4 regions of the Acidovorax sp. LjRoot66 genome follow, and region 2 is predicted to be linked to each of the others. Evidence: predicted binding sites of a transcription regulator. Region 2 holds the regulator's gene; each other region holds the start of a gene.
The links. Region 2 encodes LexA, which represses DNA repair genes until DNA is damaged. Its sites were predicted from a motif close to ACTGTATNNNNATACAGT; they were not measured.
Positions count from the first base shown of each region.

Region 1: the regulator LexA is predicted to act here: its motif matches at 3,199-3,216, upstream of ACSQ3Y_RS25785 (DNA topoisomerase IV subunit B).
Region 3: the regulator LexA is predicted to act here: its motif matches at 2,503-2,520, upstream of imuA (translesion DNA synthesis-associated protein ImuA).
Region 4: the regulator LexA is predicted to act here: its motif matches at 3,177-3,194, upstream of recA (recombinase RecA).

Region 1 is NZ_CAXUQU020000001.1:5,501,314-5,506,646, forward strand. Features, by position in the region: gene parC (DNA topoisomerase IV subunit A) at 1-370, opposite strand, end outside; gene ACSQ3Y_RS25780 (lytic transglycosylase domain-containing protein) at 367-1,209, opposite strand; gene ACSQ3Y_RS25785 (DNA topoisomerase IV subunit B) at 1,187-3,169, opposite strand; gene ACSQ3Y_RS25790 (MFS transporter) at 3,287-4,504, shown strand; gene ACSQ3Y_RS25795 (hypothetical protein) at 4,535-4,702, shown strand; gene ACSQ3Y_RS25800 (class I SAM-dependent methyltransferase) at 4,708-5,262, shown strand; gene dapA (4-hydroxy-tetrahydrodipicolinate synthase) at 5,295-5,333, shown strand, end outside.
Region 2 is NZ_CAXUQU020000001.1:4,230,268-4,235,600, reverse strand. Features, by position in the region: gene ACSQ3Y_RS19890 (branched-chain amino acid ABC transporter substrate-binding protein) at 1-1,123, shown strand, start outside; gene ACSQ3Y_RS19885 (D-2-hydroxyacid dehydrogenase family protein) at 1,337-2,344, opposite strand; gene ACSQ3Y_RS19880 (hypothetical protein) at 2,558-2,962, opposite strand; gene lexA (transcriptional repressor LexA) at 3,150-3,824, opposite strand; gene ACSQ3Y_RS19870 (asparaginase) at 3,908-4,861, shown strand; gene ACSQ3Y_RS19865 (hypothetical protein) at 4,884-5,303, shown strand; gene ACSQ3Y_RS19860 (DUF6152 family protein) at 5,324-5,333, shown strand, end outside.
Region 3 is NZ_CAXUQU020000001.1:4,003,529-4,008,861, forward strand. Features, by position in the region: gene ACSQ3Y_RS18815 (caspase family protein) at 1-1,363, shown strand, start outside; gene ACSQ3Y_RS18820 (hypothetical protein) at 1,281-2,180, shown strand; gene imuA (translesion DNA synthesis-associated protein ImuA) at 2,529-3,320, shown strand; gene ACSQ3Y_RS18830 (Y-family DNA polymerase) at 3,256-4,578, shown strand; gene ACSQ3Y_RS18835 (error-prone DNA polymerase) at 4,609-5,333, shown strand, end outside.
Region 4 is NZ_CAXUQU020000001.1:178,068-183,400, reverse strand. Features, by position in the region: gene ACSQ3Y_RS00860 (N-formylglutamate amidohydrolase) at 1-438, opposite strand, end outside; gene ACSQ3Y_RS00855 (tripartite tricarboxylate transporter substrate binding protein BugE) at 559-1,524, opposite strand; gene ACSQ3Y_RS00850 (LysR substrate-binding domain-containing protein) at 1,633-2,556, shown strand; gene ACSQ3Y_RS00845 (MarR family winged helix-turn-helix transcriptional regulator) at 2,571-3,113, opposite strand; gene recA (recombinase RecA) at 3,256-4,335, shown strand; gene recX (recombination regulator RecX) at 4,482-4,940, shown strand; gene ACSQ3Y_RS00830 (DUF4892 domain-containing protein) at 4,951-5,333, opposite strand, start outside.

The DNA.
Region 1 (5,333 bases), 1.3 Mb from region 2:
AGTTGCCCTGGCCATCGATCAGCGGGTAGCGCTGGGCAAAATCCTGCGCCATGCGCACCAGCGCATCGTAGGCCGACTGGTCGCCATGCGGATGGAAGCGGCCCAGCACGTCGCCCACCACGCGGGCGCTCTTGACCGGCTTGGCCGCCGTGTTGCGCGTCGGGCCGCTGTACCCCAGGCCCATGCGGTCCATGGAGTACAGGATGCGCCGCTGCACGGGTTTGAGGCCATCGCACACGTCCGGCAGGGCACGGCCCTTGACGACCGACAGCGCATATTCGAGGTAGGCCCGCTGGGCGTAGCTAGCCAGGCCCAGGGAATCGCCGCCGTCGTCGGAGGCCGGAAAATCGAGAGTGGGTTGGTCGCTCATTCGTTCTTGCTGGATTCAGAAGGTTCGGTCATTGCGGGCGTCTGTGCCACGCGGGCGGGCGGCAGGTTGCCCCGGTTCAGGGCGCCGCCCGAGAGTTCCATGCGCACGCGCCCGGGCACGGCACGCTGGGCCAGCACGGGTGCCGGCGGCTTGAGCTGGGTGTACAGGCCCATCACGGTGCGCACGTAGTTCTGCGTTTCCTTGTAGGCCGGGATCTGGTTGCCCGCGCGCTGCACCGCTCCCTCGCCCGCGTTGTAGGCGGCCAGCGCCAGGTCCAGGCGGTTGGGAAACAGGTCCAGCAGGTGGCGCAGGTAGCGGGTGCCGGTGGGCACGTTCACCGCCGGGTCGGCGAGTTTCTTCTCGACCGAGCGCTTGGCATCGGCGCTCACGCCAAAGCGGGTGGCCGTGGCCGGCATCACCTGCATGAGGCCCACAGCCCCCTTGGGCGACACGGCATCGGCATCGAAGCCCGATTCGGTCGCGATCAGCGCCTGCAGCAACTCGTAGTCCACGGCATGCTTGACTGCAGCGGCACGCAGGTGGTGCTTCACACGCTTGTAGTCCGGCGCAATGTCGAAAAAGGCCAGCAGCCGCGCCCCCGCAGGCGGCAGGGCATAGGGCATGGCCGGCGCATCGCCGGGCACGTCGCGCGTGGAATCGAATTCGTTGCCCTTGAAGAACAGCTGGTAGTTGGCATCCACCTGCTCAGGCGCGAAATGCGTCACGCCGCGCGCATCGACGAAGGCCCAGAGGTCGGCGTGGGCAGCCGTGTGCGCCAGGCACAGCAGCAGGCCCGCGCACGCCAGGCGCAGCCGGTCAGATGTCGATCTCGACCGCATCGCCGTGCAGCTCCATCAGCTCGCGCCGCGAGGCCGCCTCGCCCTTGCCCATGAGCTTGGTGATCAGGCCCTCGGTCGCGGCGAAGTCCGTGCTGCCCAGCTGCACGGGCAGCAGGCGCCGGGTATCGGGGTTGAGGGTGGTCTCCCACAGCTGCGAGGCGTTCATCTCACCGAGGCCCTTGAAGCGGCTGATCTGGCACTTCTCGCGGGCCACGCCGTCCTTGGCGCACTTGTCGAGAATGGCGGTGAGCTCGCCATCGTCCAGCGCATACATCTTGGCGGCAGGCTTCTTGCCACGGGCCGGCACGTCCACCCGGAACAGCGGGGGGCGCGCCACATAAATATGGCCGGCGTCGATGAGCTTGGGGAAGTGGCGAAAGAACAGCGTGAGCAGCAGCACCTGGATGTGCGAGCCGTCCACGTCGGCATCCGCCAGGATGCAGATCTTGCCGTAGCGCAGGCCCGTAAGGTCGGGCGTGTCGTTAGGGCCGTGCGGGTCCACGCCGATGGCCACCGAGATGTCGTGGATTTCGTTGTTGGCAAACAGTCGGTCGCGCTCCACCTCCCAGGTGTTGAGCACCTTGCCGCGCAACGGCAGCACGGCCTGGCTTTCCTTGTCGCGGCCCATCTTGGCGCTGCCGCCGGCCGAGTCGCCCTCGACCAGGAAGACCTCGTTGTGGGCCAGGTCGCGGCTTTCGCAGTCGGTGAGCTTGCCGGGCAGCACGGCCACGCCCGAGCCCTTGCGCTTTTCGACCTTCTGGCCAGCCTTCTGGCGCGTTTGCGCGGCCTTGATGGCCAGCTCGGCCAGCTTCTTGCCGTAGTCCACATGCTGGTTGAGCCACAGCTCCAGCGCCGGGCGCACGAAACCCGAGACCAGGCGCACGGCATCGCGCGAGTTCAGGCGCTCCTTGATCTGGCCCTGGAACTGCGGGTCCAGCACCTTGGCACTGAGCACGTAGCTGGCGCGGGCAAACACGTCTTCGGGCAGCAGTTTCACACCCTTGGGCAGCAGGCTGTGCAGCTCGATGAAGCTCTTGACGGCATTGAACAGGCCGTCGCGCAGGCCGCTTTCGTGCGTGCCGCCGGCGCTGGTGGGGATCAGGTTGACGTAGCTTTCGCGCACCGGCTGGCCATCTTCGGTGAAGGCCACGCACCAGGATGCGCCCTCGCCTTCGGCAAAGCTTTCGTTGTTGCGGTCGGCAAAGCCTTCGCCCTCGAACAGCGGGATCACCGGTTCGCCGTTGAGCGTCTGCATCAGGTAGTCGCGCAGGCCGCCCTTGTACTGCCAGGTCTGGGTGTCGCGCGTCTTCTCGTTGACCAGGGTCACGGACACGCCGGGCATCAGCACCGCCTTGCTGCGCAAGAGGTGCGTGAGCTCGCCCATGGGCAGCGCGCTCGATTCGAAATACTTGGCATCGGGCCAGGCGCGCACGGTGGTGCCCTGCTTGCGCTCTCCGGCTTCCAGCGCGCGGGTCACCAGGGGCTCGACCACGTCGCCGGCCGAAAACACCAGCCGCGCGACCTTGCCTTCGCGGTGGCTGCTCACTTCCAGGCGCGTGGCCAGCGCGTTGGTCACGCTCACGCCCACACCGTGCAGGCCGCCCGAGAAGCTGTAGGCGCCGCCCTTGCCCTTGTCGAACTTGCCGCCCGCATGCAGGCGGGTGAACACCAGTTCGATCACCGGGGCATTCTCTTCGGGGTGCATGCCGAAGGGGATGCCGCGCCCATCGTCCTCAATGCTGACCGAACCGTCGGTGTGCAGCGTGACCTTGATCTTCTTGCCATGCCCGGCCAGCGCTTCGTCGGCGGCGTTGTCCAGCACCTCCTGGATGATGTGCAGGGGGTTGTCGGTGCGGGTGTACATGCCCGGGCGCTGCTTGACGGGCTCCAGGCCCTTGAGCACACGGATCGACCCTTCGGAATATTCGCTGGCGGAGACGGAAGACGGTTTGGCAGACATGCGGCGGATTGTAGTGCGGCGCAGCAAAGACTGGATAAAAATACAGCCCCACCACCCCCAACTGTACTGTTCGGCAGTGTGCGGGCAGATTGTGGCCAATCTGGCTACATTCTGCGCATGTCTATGCATCCTCCGAAACTGTCCATGTTCCAGGTGCTCGCGTGCGGCGCGGCCATCGTGACCCTGTCCATGGGCATCCGCCACGGCTTTGGCCTGTGGCTGCTGCCCATCACCCAGGACATGGGCTGGACGCGCCAGTCCTTTGCCCTGGCCATCGCCATCCAGAACCTCTCGTGGGGCCTGATCGGCATCTTCGCCGGCATGGCAGCCGACCGCTTCGGCGCCTTCCGCGTGCTGCTGGCCGGCGCTGCCCTGTATGCGGCCGGCCTGGCGGGCATGGCCCTGTCGCCCACGCCCACGCTGTTCGCGCTGACGGCCGGGGTACTGATCGGTGCAGCCCAGGCGGGCACCACCTATGCCGTGATCTATGGCGTGCTGGGCCGCCAGATCGCGCCCGAAAAACGATCATGGGCGATGGGGGTGGCGGCAGCGGCCGGCTCCTTCGGCCAGTTCCTCATGGTGCCCATGGAAGGCTGGCTCATCGCCAACTTTGGCTGGCAGCAGGCGCTGCTGGCGCTGTCGCTGGCGGTGCTGCTTATCATGCCCCTGGCATTCGGCCTGCGCGAGCCGGGCTTCAAGGGCTCGGCGCCCCCCAAGCGCGACCAGACCGTCGCCCAGGCACTGTTCGAGGCCTTTCGCTACCCCAGCTTCTCGCTGCTGATGGCGGGCTACTTCGTCTGCGGCTTCCAGGTGGTGTTCATCGGCGTGCACATGCCCAGCTACCTCAAGGACCACGGCCTGTCGCCCCAGGTGGCCAGCTATGCGCTGGCGCTGATCGGCCTGTTCAACGTGTTCGGCACCTACATTGCCGGCACCCTGGGCCAGCGCTTGCAAAAACGTTACATCCTGGCCTTCATCTACTTTGCGCGGGCGATTGCCATTGCGGTGTTCCTGGCGGTGCCGCTGTCGCCGGCCTCGGTGTACATCTTCTCGGCCGTCATGGGCACGCTGTGGCTGTCCACCATTCCGCCCACCAATGCCACCATTGCCCAGATCTTCGGCGTGCAGCACCTGTCCATGCTCGGCGGCTTCGTGTTCTTCAGCCACCAGATCGGCAGCTTCCTGGGCGTCTGGCTGGGCGGCTACCTGTACGACGCCACGGGCAGCTACGACATCGTCTGGTACATCGCCATCGCCCTGGGGGTGTTCGCCGCCCTGGTGAACCTGCCGGTCAAGGAAAGCCCTATCCAGCGCGCAGCCCCCGTGCCGGCATGATGGCGGCCTGAACCTTTGCACCCGATCACCATGCCAGCCGCCCCCGAACACGCCCCCCACCGCACCCCGGCCCTGCCGCTGGCGTGGCGGGTGCTGGCCTGGGCCGTGGCCATCCTGGCGTGCCTGGCCGTGTTTGCCATGTACACCGTGCCCGAGTTCATGGTGATGCTGGCCGACCAGGTGTGGAACTGCTTCTAGGGCGCATGCACGGATCTGACAACCCCTCGGACTGGGTGCGCCGCTGGTCGACCCTGATAGCACCCCGCAGCACCGTCCTCAACGTGGCCTGCGGTGCCGGGCGCCACCTGCGCTGGCTGCACGGCCTGGGCCACACCGTGGTGGGGGTGGACCGCTCCCCCGAGGCCGTGGCTGCAGGAGCCCCGCTCGGAGAGATGGTGTGCGCCGACATCGAAAGCGGCCCCTGGCCCTTTGCCGGACGCCAGTTCGGTGCCGTGGTGGTCACCAATTACCTGTGGCGCCCGCTGTTTCCCACGCTGGTGGCCAGCCTCGCGCCGGGCGGCGTACTGGTCTACGAGACCTTTGCACACGGTAACGAAACGGTGGGCCGCCCGGCGCGGCCCGAATTCCTGCTGCAGCCGGGCGAATTGCTGGCCGCCTGCAGCGGATTGCGCACCGTGGCCTACGAGGACGGCTTCCTCGAAGAACCCGCGCGTTTCGTGCAGCGCATCACGGCCATCAGGGAACTTGCGGACGCCGGGGCACCCTCAAGACATCTGCTGGCCAGTGCGGCTAGTTAGAATGCTCTTTTATCCCGTTCACCACTGCGGACATGACATCTTCCTTAGTGCCACTCACTGGCAGCATCGTC
Region 2 (5,333 bases):
GAAGTTGAAACTGACCGTGGTTGCTGCTATCGCGGCTGCTGCTGGTGTGGCCTCTGCACAAGAGCAGGTGGTCAAGATCGGCCACGTGGCTCCGGTTTCCGGCGCCCAAGCCCACTACGGCAAGGACAACGAAAATGGCGCCCGCATGGCCATTGAAGAACTGAACACGCAGGGCATCACGATCGGCGGCAAGAAGATCAAGTTCGAACTGCAGGCAGAAGATGACGCAGCCGATCCTAAGCAAGGCACGGCCGCTGCACAGAAGCTGTGCGACGCCAAGGTGGCTGGCGTTGTGGGTCACCTCAACTCCGGTACCACCATTCCTGCTTCCAAGGTCTACAACGACTGCGGCATCCCCCACGTGACCGGCGCGGCCACGAACCCCAACCTGACCAAGCCAGGCTACAAGACCACGTTCCGCATCATTGCCAACGACAACGCCTTGGGCGCTGGCCTGGCTGCCTACGCCGTGGACACGCTCAAGCTCAAGACGGTCGCCATCATCGATGACCGTACCGCTTACGGCCAGGGCGTTGCAGACGTGTTCAAGAAGACCGCTTCCGCCAAGGGCATCAAGGTGGTGGACGAGCAGTTCACGACCGACAAGGCCACCGACTTCATGGCCATTCTGACCGCCATCAAGTCCAAGAACCCTGATGCCGTGTTCTTCGGTGGCATGGACCCCCAAGGTGGCCCGATGCTGCGCCAGATGGAACAGCTGGGCATGGGCAACGTGAAGTTCTTCGGTGGTGACGGCATCTGCACGGCTGAAATCGCCAAGCTGGCCGCCGGCGCCAAGACCCTGGCCAACGTGATCTGCGCCGAAGGCGGTGCATCGCTGGCCAAGATGCCTGGCGGCACGGCCTGGAAGGCCAAGTACGACGCCAAGTACCCCAACCAGTTCCAGGTGTACAGCCCCTACACCTACGACGCCACGTACCTGATCGTGGACGCCATGAAGCGTGCCAACTCGGTGGACCCCAAGGTCTACACCCCCGAGCTGCTCAAGTCCAGCTTCAAGGGCGTGACCTCGACGATCGCCTTCGAACCCAACGGCGAAATGAAGAACCCAGCCATCACCCTGTACAACTACAAGGACGGCAAGAAGACCCCCCTGAACTAAGGGATGGACTTGCCTTCAACCGGCTAACGTCGTTGGGGTGCCTTGCCGTGCTACAGCACTGTCTGCGGCTCCCCGCCTAGTTATCCGGTCGAATGCAATCCCATGCGGGAGCGCTGCCTTCGGGTGGTGCCTCGCGGAATCAAAAAAGGCTTCCCTCGGGAAGCCTTTTTCGTTGGTGCTGCCGACGCTGCTTGCGTTGGCGGCAGGGGGGCGTCAGCGGCGCACCTGCAGCGAACCCGGGTTCACGATGTTGGTGGGCGTGCCCTTGATGAAGTTGATCACGTTGTCGAAGGCTGCACCAAAGTAGAGCTCATAGCTGTCCTGCTCCACGTAGCCGATGTGCGGGGTGCAGATGCAGTTCTCAAGGCGCAGCAAGGCGTGGCCCTGCAGGATGGGCTCGCTCTCGAACACGTCCACCGCGGCCATGCCGGGGCGGCCTCGGTTCAGCGCGGCGATCAGGGCATCGGACTCCACCAGCTCGGCACGCGAGGTGTTCACAAACAGCGAGGTGGGCTTCATGCACGACAGGTCCTCGAGCGAGATGATGCCGCGCGTTTCGTCGTTCAGGCGCAGATGCACCGAGATCACGTCGCACTGCGAGAAGAATTCCTCGCGCGTGGTGGCGGCCTGGTAGCCATCGGTCAGGGCCTGGGCGCGCGATGCCTCGCGGCCCCAGACGCGCACGTTCATGCCGAAGGCCCGGCCATAGCCGGCCACGAGCTGGCCGATGCGGCCATAGCCCCAGATGCCGAGTGTCTTGCCGCGCAGCACCGTGCCCAGCCCGAAATTGGGCGGCATGGAGGCGGTCTTCAGGCCCGACTGCTGCCAGGCGCCGTGCTTGAGGTTGGAGATGTACTGCGGCAGCCGGCGCGTGGCTGCCATCACCAGGGCCCAGGTCAGCTCTGCAGGCGCCACCGGCGAGCCGACGCCCTCGGCCACTGCAATGCCGCGCTCGGTGCAGGCCGCCACGTCGATGTGGTTGCCGATCTTGCCGGTCTGGGCAATGAGTTTCAGGCGCGGCAGCTTTTCGACCAGCTGGCGGGTGATCTGGGTGCGCTCGCGCACCAGCACGATGATGTCGGCATCCTTGAGCCGGATCGACAATTGCCCCAGGCCCTTGACGGTGTTGGTATAGACCTTGGCGGTGTAGGCGTCGAGCCGGGTGGCGCAATGGAGCTTGCGCACTGCATCCTGGTAGTCGTCGAGGATCACGATGTTCATCCCGACATTGTGCCTTGGAGCGCTGCAGTCTTTGCGCCACAAGGCCCATCTGGCGCACGGCATTTGCAACGCTGCGTGAATGCCGGGCACCCTGGGGCGCCGATTTGCGCGGAGCGGGAGCACCGCCCCGCACCTGCACTGCGGGCCATGGGTACCCGTGGCTTGGCAAGGCCGGTGTTGGCCTTGCCCGCCATGCCCAGGGAATGGCGCTCTTCAGTGCTGCAGTGCCTCGCGGGCGGCCATGCGGTCCAGCTCCGCGCAGACATCGGCCATGCGGCCCGAGATCACGAGGCGCCCTGCATCGGCACCCGAGGCGGCTGTCCGGAGCACCCGTACCACGCGGCGTGCCTGGCCGTGGCTGCACGGGGCTTCGGTGCCTGGGGCAGGGGTTGGCGAGCGGCTTCCTGCTGCTGCCAGCGTGGGCTCGTCACGCGGCATGCGGGCTGCAACTGCACCCGGCCATGCGGGCACCTGGATGGTGGCTGGCAGCGGTGCCTTGCAGGTGCGTGGCCGTGCTACCGCGGTATCGAGCCCGCCATGCATGGCCGGCTGCAGCCAGCGTGCCAGGGCATGCAGCGGTTGCGAGAAGGCCGAGAAGGTCAAAGAAGCAATTCCCATGTGAAGACTCCGAAGGTCGGTGGTGAACACAGGCAGGATTGCGAGGGATGTGCACGGGCCCAGGGCTGACCCGCAGTGGCGCGGAAACTCCGCACCCCGCAAGCCAAACGCCCGCCACCTGGGCCATGCACGCCGGGTCCTTTGCGGCCTCCCTGCCTTGCGCAGGGGGTGCCGCGGACCCGTGGCGCTACATGAGCATGGTGTTGCGGATCAGGCCGACCGCCAGGCCTTCGATCTCGAAGGGCTCGCCGGGCTGCACGGTGATCACCGGGTAGTCGGGGTTCTCGGGCAGCAGCTCGATGCCGGTGGCCGTGCGGCGCAGGCGTTTGACGGTGACGTCGTCGCCCAGGCGGGCCACGATGATCTGGCCATTGCGCGCCTCGCGCGTGGACTGCACGGCCAGCAGGTCGCCATCCATGATGCCGGCGTCGCGCATGGACATGCCGCGCACCTTGAGCAGGTAGTCGGGCTTGTGCTGGAAAAGGCTGTTTTCCACGCTGTAGGTCTGATCGACATGCTCCTGCGCGAGAATGGGTGAGCCCGCCGCGACCCGGCCGATCAGCGGCAGCATCAGCTGCGACAGGCCGGGAATGGGCAGGCTGAACTGGGTGCCGCGCGCCGCGTTGATGGAGCGCACGGTTTCGCCGCGCAGGCGGATGCCGCGCGAGGTGCCGCTGACCAGTTCGATCACACCCTTGCGGGCCAGGGCCTGCAGGTGCTCTTCGGCCGCGTTGGCGGACTTGAAGCCCAGCTCGGTCGCGATCTCGGCGCGGGTAGGGGGGGCGCCGGTGCGCGCAATGGCAGTCTGGATCAGGTCCAGAATCTGTTGCTGGCGGGCCGTGAGCTTGGGGTTGTCGAGCATGGTGGTTTCCAGTGTGTGCCGGTAAAGTGGCAAATAACTGTTTTTTAATCCAGTAGCTGTATTTTTCACCAGTTTTTCGGAGTATGCAAGTGAGTGCGCAAAAAATTGTGGTTCTGGGTACGGGCGGCACCATTGCCGGCACCGCTGCGCAGGCGGGGGACAACATCGGCTACACGGCCGCACAGGTGGGGGTGGGCGAGCTACTGGCGGCCGTCCCGGGGCTAGAAACGGTGGCTGGCGGGCCTCTGGTGGTCGAGCAGGTGGCTCAGATCGACAGCAAGGACATGGAGGTGGGTGTGTGGCGTGCCCTGGCGCTGCGCTGTGACGAGTGCATGCGGGACCCTTCCGTGCGCGGTGTCGTCATTACCCATGGCACCGACACCATCGAAGAGACGGCCTGGTTCCTGCATTCGGTGCTCCACGCCTCGAAGCCCGTGGTGCTGACCTGCGCCATGCGCCCATCGACCGCGCTGGTGCCCGATGGCCCACAGAACCTGCTCGACGCCGTGGCCGTGGCCGCCACCGCCGGTGCGCAGGGCGTGGTGGTGGTGGCTGCCGGCACCATCCATGGCGCGCGGCGCGTGCAGAAGGTGCACCCCTACCGGGTGGACCCGTTCAGCTCCGGTGATGCTGGGCCCTTAGGGTGGGTGGAAGAGGGCGCGGCCCGCCTGGTGCAGGCGTGGCCCCAGGCGCCTGGCGGCAAGGCTGCCACAGCCATTGCCACCTTGCCGGCCGACTCCCCCTGGCCGTGGGTGGAACTGGTCGTGAGCCACGCCGGAGCCAGTGGCCGCGCGGTGGATGCCCTGGTGCGCGAGGGCGTGCAGGGGCTGGTGGTGGCATGCACAGGCAATGGCACCATCCACCATGCGCTGGGGGACGCGCTGGCGCGTGCGCAGGCGGTGGGTGTGCGCGTGGTGCGTTCCACGCGCTGCGCCGAAGGGCAGTTGCTGCCCACGCAGGGCGATGCCTTTGCGGCTGCGCCCGGCCTGTCCCCCGTGAAGGCCCGCATCACGCTGATGCTCGAGCTGTTGCACTGATCACCACGCCAGGATGCCCTTTATGTTCACTGCCCTGCGCGCCCATGTATGGGCCTACCCGGCGCTGGAGGTGGTGCACATCGTGGGCATCGCGCTGCTGCTCGGTAACCTGGTGCTGCTGGAGCTGCGGGTGTTTGGCCTGGGTGCCGCGCTGCCGCCCCGGGATCTGGCGCGCCTGAGCCTTTCGCTGGCACTGTGCGGCTTTGGCATGGCGGCCCTGTCGGGCCTGGTGATGTTTGCCACGCAGCCGCAGGAGCTGCTCGCCAACCGGGCCTTCACCCTGAAGATGCTGTTGTTGATGCTTGCCGGCTGCAACGCGGCGTGGTTTCATGGGCGTGGTTCGCTCGCACGGCTCGATGGCCTGGCGCGGGCGCAGATGCTGCTGTCCACCTTCATCTGGCTGGCCATCGTCGCCTGTGGCCGGTGGATAGCGTACCTCTGACATTCGAAAGGAGAATTTTCATGCCTTTGC
Region 3 (5,333 bases), 230 kb from region 2:
CCGATTCAACGCGGTAGTCGATGGCCAGCAGGCGTACATGCTGAAAGGTGATGAAAATTCACCACCTAGGTGCGTTTTTTCCACAGTTTTGCTGGAGGGGCTGTGCGGTCAGAAAGATGAGGCATTTGATACATACAAGCCCGATCTTGTTATTCCAGAGTCGCTAGCACTATTTTCGCAGAAGAGGTTGAGAGAGATTGGTGAGTTGTATGACCTAAAATGTATACCTGAGTGCACCACAGGAATACCCAGGGAGCATGCAGTTTATTTCAGGCGTAACCGGGCAATCAACAGTCTTCCCGTTCCAACGTGGCCTGCACCGATCTCGCACGCAGCAGTAAAGGGTCCAGTTGATGGTGATCCACCATCGAAGAATCCAACGACTGGACGCAGTGTCTTTGGTCAGTATGCTAAAGGCATATTGGACCTTCGCCTTGTTGAAGGCTACGTCGAATTTAATTTGGTTGTTCGTGGAGCGAAGCTAAAAAAGATATGGAGCAATGCTTCAATAGAGTTTTGCTCGTCCGGCATTGATTGGGAGACATACCAAGTGAGATGCGTTGCCGCAACTCAAATAATTTTTCAGATAGGTGATGATTTCTTTTCTTCTGCGGTAATATATCCCGAATTAACGACTCAAGTGACTCTTGACGATACTGGAAATATAACGTGGGGCTGTGTTTCCAAGTCCATGAATTCTATTAAAAATCTCATCGCTTCCTCCGATGCGATTTCGAATTTGCAAGCTGGCAAGCTTACTTATGAACAGGTGGATGAAATCGCCACGTTTCTTCGGGAGGATAAGCACGTTAATCCAACGCTTGGTGCCATTGCTAGTTATTTATATGACTATGCAGGAGATGTGGATAGCATACTTCGAATGGCATACTTCTATTGCAAACACGGTCAAGCCATGCCTTTTGACGTGGCATTTATGGGGATGCTTTCCAGAACGGATAAATGGCGATTGGATAGCAATGGTGACGTTAAAAACATGAAGGCACATGTGCCTCCTGTTCCGGCCAGAAGTGGAGCGCGCGCCTCAGAGAATTTGCCATCTTGGGTTACCATGAGTACCGTTGAGGCGGATGGAGAGGTAGCCGGGTTTTGGCCTTGGCTCCGTCAAGGATGGCAGTTCGTAGAAGATCCTATGCCTCATGAGGAAGCATACGCAGTTGAGCTGCAAAACGTCTCCAAGTTTTTATTGCCATCACAATTCTCCTCGTTCAAGGCGGAGGGCGCCCTGAAATTAATTAATGGATTTAACCTAAGGCTAGCATATGAACGTTTTAATGATTCATGGGATAGGTCAGGAGCAATTTTCAAAGGAGGATTTAAAGCGGATATGGGAGACTTGTCTTGAGGAGGCACACCCAGGTTTGTTAAGCGGGCGATCGGTTGAAATGGCGTACTATGGTACGACACTTGCCGATTGGTCGAGTGGTCGGGAAAATATTTCCGTCACCATGGGCGGAAAATCTACGAAAATTGAGATGGATGACGCCGATGAGCTTAAGTTCATAAGCTCCGTAATGGAGGAATTCGTTCTCAATCAAGGAGTAGACGAGCAAAGCATCGATGTTGCAATAGCTTTGGCCGAAGATAATATTGTTCCTATGGACAATTTTATCGGGAGACGCGTTGTGGGTTTGCTACGGATGGTAGAAAGGTTGTCGCCTGCAAAAGGTGCTATTCTCCTTCGTGCTGTCAAGCAGGGTCATACCTATCTTTCATCACCCAAAGCCGCAAGATCTGTGGATGATATAGTACGCCCCCTTTTGAAGAAAAATCCTTACGTACTTATTACTCACTCTCTTGGTACTGTAATTGCATTTAAGCTGCTTCGAGAGATGGAGAGGGAGGGTGTAAATATTAATATTCCGCTCTTGATAACTATGGGGTCGCCGCTGGGGCTTGAGGCTTTCAAAGCAAAGCTTGGCCCACCTCGACGTAAGCCAAGCGGAGTTGGTGAGTGGAAAAACTTTTTCGATCCATCTGATATCGTAACCTTAGGGAAGGCGCTGAATGAAGATAATTTTTCGAGCGGTATTACCAATGATGGAACTGTAGACAACGAGACCTCCAATGCCCATGGAGTTGTTGGCTATCTTCCGCATAGTGGCGTTGGTCAAGCAATAAGATCGGCCCTTCATAAGTGCCAAGTCGATAATAGCCAATAAATAATATTCCGGGGCTTCTTATTCGACCACGAGCATCAGCGAACTACTGTAGTGCCGCTTGTCGAGAGAGTCCCGTCGCTCTACCCTGTTAGATGTTCATGCTGACCGCACCGCAGCACGCATTTGCTTAACACCACTTGGCCATGCAGCGAGGTACCACCCGTCCTTCTACGCCCACATTGCAAATTTTTTCTGCACAGCCGTTTTGCTGATCCTCCCGCACCCGCCCTGACTCCCCCGCTATCGTTTCCGGTGCACTCTGCGCCCAATGGCCTTCAACCGCCGTCAGCGTCCTCTTTTCTGTCAGCAGACCTATTCGTATACTGTGTTTAATTGCAGTATTTCGACATGCCAGCTGCCACCCGCTCCTTCGACACCCAGCACCTGCCCATCTCGGTGCGGGAGTCCGTCTGGACGGGCGATGACCTGGCGCACCAGCACCACCCGACCATCTCCACCGGCTTCGACTTGCTGGACGCCGCCCTGCCTGGCGGAGGCTGGCCCACCCGCACGCTGACCGAGGTGTTGTCCGCCCAGGCCCCGTTGTGCGAATGGCGCCTGCTCGGCCGCTGCCTCCCCTCGCTGGTCGAGGGCGGCGGCCAGATCCTGCTCGTGGCCCCACCTCAGCAACCTCATGCGGGCGGCCTTGCCCAGCTCGGCGTGCCAGCCGACCAGGTGGTGTGGATCCAGGCCAAGACGCCCGCAGAGCGCCTGTGGGTGACCGAGCAGCTCGTCAAGTCCAATCCCCGAGGCGCAGTGCTGTCCTGGCTACCCCAGGCCCGCGCCGACCAGATCCGGCGCCTACAGGTGCACGCCCAGTCCTGCCAGTCGCCCGTTTTCTTGTTCCGGCCGGTGAACGCCCAGCGTGAGGCCTCTCCGGCGCCGCTGCGCACCCTGGTGTCGCTCGGCTCCGGCTGGGATATCGATGTGCGCATCCTCAAGCGCCGCGGCACGCCATGTCCCGATGTCCTTGAGCTTTCCGCCATCCCCGGCCAGCTGAGCCGCGTGCTTCCACCGCGCCTTCGGCGCCTGGACACCGAGATCGTCATCCCCACGCGCAGAGAGGAGGCCCCCGATGATCGGCATCTGGGCCGCACTGCTACCCCGCACGACCAGCAGCGAGTCCTGCACCGCCATTGACCTGCCATCCCTGGCCGTCTGGGCACTGCAGTTCTCTCCACGGGTAGCCCTGCGCGAGGAAGCGGTCCTGGTCGAGGTCAGTGCCAGCGCACGCCTGTTCGGTGGCCTGGGGCGCCTGCGCAGGCGCATCGAGGCGGAAGGTGCCGAGGTGGGTGTGGAGGCCATCGCCTGGGCGCCAACGGGCACTGCCGCGCTGGCCCTGCTGCGTGCGCGCATGCCCAACGGCTTTGGCGGCCCGTTGCACAAGGTGCTGGACAAGCTCCCCCTCGAATCCATCACCGCCGTGGCGCACCATGCCGGCACGCTACATCGCCTCGGCTCCCGCACTCTGGGTGATGTGCGTGCACTGCCCCGGGGTGGCCTGGGCCGCCGCTTCGACAAGCAGCTTTTGCACAGCCTGGACCAGGCCTATGGGGTACGGCCCGAGGTCTACGAGTGGCAGCAGTTGCCCGAGACCTTCTCCGTGCGCCTGGAGTTCATGCACCGTGTGGAACACGCTCCTGCATTGATGTTCGGCGCCCGCCGCCTCCTGTTCCAGATGTCGAGCTGGCTCGCGGCCCGGCACATGGGCGTCACGGCCTTCACCCTGAGGTGGGCCCACGACGCCATGCGCGCCAAGACCGCAGGCACTGGCGGCGAGCTGGATGTGCGAACTGCCGAACCCACGCAGAACGTCGAGCACCTGGGCCGCCTGCTGGGCGAGCACCTGGCCAAGGTCGAACTGCTGGCCCCTGCGGGCGACATCGAGCTGCTCGCCTCCGAGACCATCCCCATCCAGCAGGAGAGCAAGTCCCTGCTGCCCGAGACCATCCGCCAGGGCGAAGACACCTCCCTTGTGCTGGAGCGCGTGCAGGCTCGTCTGGGCAAGGAGCGCGTGGTGCGCCCCTCGCTGCGGGCCGACCACCGCCCGGAATGGATGCAGTGCTGGCAAGGCGCCGAGCTGGCACGCCCGCGCGGCGCACCTGGGTGCCATGAGTTGCCGCTGCCCGCCTGGGTGCTGCCCGAACCGCTGCGCTTGGCCGAACGCGACCACCGTCCAATCTACCAGGGCGCCCTGCAGCTGCTACTGGGCCCGGACCGCGTGGAAGGCGGCTGGTGGCATCGCGAACCCGGTGCGGGCGATGGGGGCGCCGATCAGCTGAATGTTCAGCGTGACTACTGGATCGCGATGAGCAGGCATGCCGGCGTGCTGTGGGTTTTTCAGCGGCGGCTGGCCGAGGACGAGACCGGCTGGTTTCTCCACGGGCTGTACGCCTGAGACATACCGACGAACCCGTGGGCTACCGGTATGGCGCTTCCCGACTACGCAGAGCTGCGCTGCGTTTCCAACTTCACTTTTCTCGACGGTGCGAGCTGGCCGGATGAGCTGGTCGAACGTGCCAAGGAGCTGGGCTACAGCGCCATCGCGGTCACGGATGAGTGCACTTTGGCTGGTGTCGTGCGCGCGCACGTCGAGGCGAAGAAGCAAGGCATCAAGCTGCTGATCGGCTCGCAGTTCCGGGTGGCTGCAGACCTGCCCTTCACGATGATTGTGCTGGCCCAGACCATGGAGGGCTACGGGAACCTCTGCCAGTTCATCACCCGGCTGCGGCGCACCACGGAGGAGAAAGGCACCTACCTGCTGCAGCGCCACAGCATCGAAGGCGAGGCGCTGGCCGAGTGCCTGCTGATCGTGTCTCCGGACCGCACCGCTACCGATGAACAACTCGAAGAGCTGGGACGCTGGACCCTGACCAATTTCACCGGCCGCGCCTGGGTGGGCATCGAGCAGACGCGGCGCATCGATGACGAGCTGTGGCTGCACCGCATGCGGCAGCTGTCCACCCTGACCGAGCTTCCGCTGGTGGCTCTGGGTGACGTGCACATGCACGTGCGCAGCCGCAAGCCGCTGCAGGACGTGATGACGGCAACCCGGGTGGGCCGCCCACTCACCGAATGCGGCTACGACCTGCAGCGCAGCGCCGAGCAGCACCTGCGCAGCCGCCTGCGGCTGTCGCAGTCCTACCCCGATGA
Region 4 (5,333 bases), 4.1 Mb from region 2:
GGGCTCGCCCTCGTCGGTGAACTTCCAGATCAGGCCCTTGCCCAGGCGCACCTTGGAGAGCACGCGCGGGTCGGTGGAGATGGGGTCGGTCCACTCACCGTCGAGCAGCGTGGTGTCGAGTTCGGTGGTGTCGCGGTTGGCATCCAGGTAGATGCGGGGAAAGTGGGCTTCCACCCAGGCCACGCCCAGCGCGGGGGCGAAGTCGTAGATCTTCTCGACATGGGTGTCTTCGGCGCGGCGCAGTGTGGGCAGGTCGCAGGCGGATCCGAAGTCGTCGGGGTAGCGGGTGCCGCTGTGCGGCGAGTCGAGCACCAGGGCGGTGGTGCCGGGCAGGTAGGTGAAGGTTGCCGCAGGCGCCAGCGGGGTGCCGGGGGAGCCGGTGGCACCGGGCTGGGCCTGCTGGAATCGTCGGTTGATCAGTTTCAAAGCGGCATGCATAGGCAGAGTGTGCGCAATAAGGGGCGGCTGGCCTAGCCGCCCGGACCGGTTGGAGACCATGGTTATCCCTGAGATGGTCTCCCCAGCTGTGGCCGCCGGGCCCGCAGGCCCGGTGTGGTGTCAATCGAGCGCGATCTTGGCGTAGGCCGCCACGCGCTTCATCTTGTCGATCTCGCGCACCAACTGGGCCGAGAACTCCTTGGGCGTGGTGCCCGAGGGGTACAGGCCCTGGCCGGCCAGGCGCTCACGCACGGCGGGCTCCTGCAGTGCCTGTGCCACGGCCTGCTGGATGCGGTCCACGGCAGCGGGGGGCGTGCCTGCGGGGGCCACCAGGCCGAACCACGAGGGATCGTTGTTGTTGGCAAAGCCGAGCTGGGCGTAGGTGGGGACGTCCGGCAGCACGTCAAGCCGCGTGGGCCACGAGACCGCCAGCGCCTTGAGCTTGCCCGACTTGATGTGCGGCAGCGACGAGGCCACCTGGTCGAAATACACGGCCACCTGGCCGGCCAGCACGTCGTTGATGGCCGGGCCTGCACCACGGTAGGGGATGTGCACCATGGAGGTGCCCGTGCTGCTCTTGAACAGCTCGCCCCACATGTGGCCGATGGTGCCGTTGCCGGGCGTCGCGAACGACACCTTGCCGGGGTTGGCCTTGAGGTACTTCACCAGGTCGGCGAAGTCCTTCACGGGCAGTGCGGCGGGGTTCACCACGACCACGCCGGGGGCCTTGACGATCTCGGTCACGCCCACGAAGTCCTTGAGCGGGTTGTAGGGCAGCTTGCTGTAGACGGCGGGATTCACACCGTGGGTGGACAGGGTGGCCACGCCCAGCGTGAGGCCGTCGGCCGGGGCGCGCGCCACTTCGGCCATGCCGATCGAGCCGCCTGCGCCGGCACGGTTGTCCAGCACCACAGGCTGCTTGAGGATGCGGGTGAGCGACTCCTGCAGGGCGCGCACGGTGATGTCGGTGGCGCCGCCGGGTGGAAAGGGCACGACGATGCGCAGGGGCTTGCCTTCTTGCGCAAAGGACATTCCAGGAATGAAAGATGCAGCAGCCAGGGTGGTGAGCAGGTGACGGCGTTTCATGTGCGGTTTTCCTATGAAGGGGGTTTGAGATTAAATGATCCGGTGCCCACTACCAAGCAATGGATGTGCCTGATAACATTCCAATATGGAATGATTTGAGAACTTACTATGTCTTCTCTTCGACGCCTCTCCCCACCCTTGCATCTTCTGCGTGCCTTTTCCACCGTGACCCGGTTCGGCGGCGTTTCGCGCGCGGCCGGGGCCCTGCACCTGACGCAAAGCGCGGTGAGCAAGCAGGTCAAGGAGCTGGAGGGCTGGGTGGGTGTGCCGCTGTTCGAGCGCAGCCGCAAGCGCCTGGCGCTCACGCCCGCCGGGGAGCGCTACGAAAAGGCCGTGCGGGCCGTGCTGGCCCAGCTCGAAGCCGCAACGCTGGAGCTGATCACCAGCGACGACGGCGGCGGCGCGCTGCACCTGTCGAGCCTGCCTACCTTCGCTGCCAAGTGGCTCATCCCGCGGCTGCCGCAGTTCCAGCAGCAGCACCCGCAGGTCACGCTGCACTTCGTGCCCTACGTGCACAGCTACAACTTCGAGCGGCCCGAACTCGACTGCGCCATCCTCTTCGGCGATGGTCACTGGCCCGGTGCACACGCCCACTACCTCACGGGCCAGGACGTGGCGTTGATCGCACCGCGCACCCGTGTGGCGGACTGGGCCATCGACAGCCCGCGCGACGTGGCGCGCCACACCTTGCTGCGCCACGTCACGGTGCCCGAGGCCTGGCTGCGCTGGAGCGAAACGCATGGGGTGCAGGGGCTCAATCCGCTGGCCGGCCCGCAGTTCGACCAGTTCCAATCGATGATCCGCGCGGTGATGGCCGGCATGGGCCTGGCGCTGGTGCCGCGCTGCCTGGTGCAGGACGAGATCACCAGCGGGCTGGTGCGCGAACCGCTGCCCGGATGCGGCTACCAGAGCGAGGTCGGTTATTGGTTCTGCTACCCCGAGGGGCGCAACCAGCTGCAGACCCTGCAGCAGTTCCGCCAATGGCTGCTGGCCTGTGCCGAACCTTCGGGCATGCCCACGCCACCTGCCTGAACAGGTTCCTGTCCTCAGCCCCTGGCGCTGTCCCTGCGGCTGGCGCCGTCACCCGTCGTGTCGCCACTGGCGTAGGCTTCCAGCCCGATGGCCACCACCGTGGCCACGTCCCTGCCCACCTCGGCCCGGAACTCGGCTTCGGCCTGGGCCACCGCATCGCGAAAGGCCTGCAGCCAGGCCAGGCCGGTGGGCGTGAAGCACACGCGCCGCGCGCGTGCATCCAGCGGGTCCGCCTCGCGCGTGACCAGGCCCCAGGCCTCGCACTGGTCCACCAGGGTGGCCATGGCCTGCTTGGTCATGCCGGCACGCTGGGCTAGGTCGGTCAGGCGGTCGCCCTGCAGCGCCAGGTGGCGCGTGATGTGCACGTGCGCCGCGCTCACCTGGTCGCGCGCCGCCAGGTTGGACAGGGCCAGCGGCACCTCCACATTGCGCGCCATGAGCTGCAGCACCCGGGCATCGAAGCGGCGCATGGCGTGGCCGAGCAGGCGGCCCAGGTGGGTCTGGCGCCAGCCGTCTTCCATCGGAGTGGATGCGGCAAGGGACGAAGAATCAGGCATGCAGTATTGTCAGGCAAACTGACTAAATAGTGCATTGATGGGATTCAATGGCTCGCATAAACTACTGTTCAAGCATCCAGCCTGTAGTTAATTGCAGACGAAGTGCAAACACCCAACCCGTTGTTTCTCAAGGAGTTTTCTCATGGACGTCGCAGTCAAAGGCACCAACCCCGCCCTCCCCGTCAACACCGAAAAGGCCAAGGCGCTGGCGGCTGCGCTCGCCCAGATCGAGAAGCAGTTCGGCAAGGGCACCATCATGCGCCTAGGCGAAGGCGAGGTGATCGAGGACATCCAGGTCGTCTCCACCGGCTCGCTGGGTCTGGACATCGCACTGGGCGTGGGCGGCCTGCCGCGCGGCCGTGTGGTCGAGATTTACGGCCCGGAATCCTCGGGCAAGACCACGCTCACGCTACAGGTGATTGCCGAAATGCAAAAGCAGGGTGGCACCTGCGCCTTCGTGGACGCCGAGCACGCCCTGGACGTGCAGTACGCCCAGAAGCTGGGTGTGCAGCTGTCCGACCTGCTGATCAGCCAGCCCGACACCGGCGAGCAGGCCCTGGAAATCGTGGACAGCCTGGTGCGCTCGGGCGCCGTGGACCTGATCGTCATCGACTCGGTCGCCGCACTCACGCCCAAGGCCGAAATCGAAGGCGAAATGGGCGATGCCCTGCCCGGCCTGCAGGCCCGCCTGATGAGCCAGGCACTGCGCAAACTGACGGCCACGATCAAGAAGACCAATTGCATGGTCATCTTCATCAACCAGATCCGCATGAAGATCGGTGTGATGTTCGGCAGCCCCGAAACCACCACCGGGGGCAATGCGCTCAAGTTCTACGCCTCGGTGCGCCTCGATATCCGCCGCACCGGCACCATCAAGAAGGGCGACGAAGCCATCGGCAACGAGACCAAGGTCAAGGTGGTCAAGAACAAGGTGAGCCCCCCCTTCAAGACGGCCGAGTTCGACATCCTCTTTGGCGAGGGCATCAGCCGTGAGGGCGAGATCATCGACATGGGCGTGACCGCCAAGATCGTCGAGAAGTCGGGTGCCTGGTATGCCTACAACGGCGAGAAGATCGGCCAGGGCCGTGACAACGCGCGCGAATTCCTGCGCGAGAACCCCGACCTCGCCCGCGAGATCGAGAACAAGGTGCGTGAAGGCCTGGGCATTGCGCTCCTGCCCGACGCACTGCAGGCGGCGGCCCCGGCTGCATCCGAAGAGTGATGCATTGAGCATCGCCAGGCAAAGGCTGTCATCGGCAGCCTTTGCCGCAGACGATGGCGGCCATCGCTCCTGCACGGAGCGGTGGCCGTTGTCGTTTGCGACTTCGCCGTCCCATCCACCTGTCGTTCACCTGCGGATCGAAACCCATGGGCTTTGCCACCCTTTCCCTCAAAGGCCGCGCACTGCGGCTGCTGGGCCAGCGCGAGCATTCACGCGCCGAACTGCTGCGCAAGCTGCGCCCGCATGTGCAGGAGGGCGAGGACCTGGATGCGGTGCTGGCCGAACTGGAGGAGAAGGACTTCATCAGCGAGGAGCGCGTGGTGGCCTCGGTCGTGAACCTGCGTGCCGGCCGCATGGGTGCTGCGCGCATCCGCCAGGAGCTGCAGGCCAAGGGCGTGGGCGGCGAGGTGGTGCAGCAGGCCCTGGCGCAGTTGCAGCACACGGAATTGGCGCGCGCCCGCGAGGTGTGGCGCCGCCGCTTCGGCGAGCCAGCGGCCGATCCGCAGGGGCGTGCCAAGCAGGTGCGATTCTTGATGGCGCGGGGCTTTTCAGGGGACGTGGTGCACCGGGTGATACGGGGTGCTGCTGAAGACGACGAGGCCTGAGCCGGCGGGCTCACTGCAATACAAGTTCGACGCGCCGATTCTTGGCGCGCCCGGCATCCGAGCCGTTGGAAGCCACCGGCGCCAGGCTGGCCACCCCGTTGGCGGTGAGCCGGTCGCGGGCAATGCCGTAGTCCCTGGCCAGCGCTGCGGCCACGGCATCGGCGCGGCGGCGGCTCAGGTCGATGTTGGCAGGCAGGTTGCCGGCGTTGTCGGTATGGCCCACCACATGGAGCTTCAGGCCGGCCTGTTGCTTGAGCAACGCGCCGATCTGGTCCAGCGAGGCCTTGCTGTCAGGCTTGATGTCCGCCTTGCCGGTGTCGAACAGGATGCCGTAGATGGCGACCTTGCCGTTGGCATCGAGCCCCTTGGCGATCTCGCTGGAGGACATCGTTT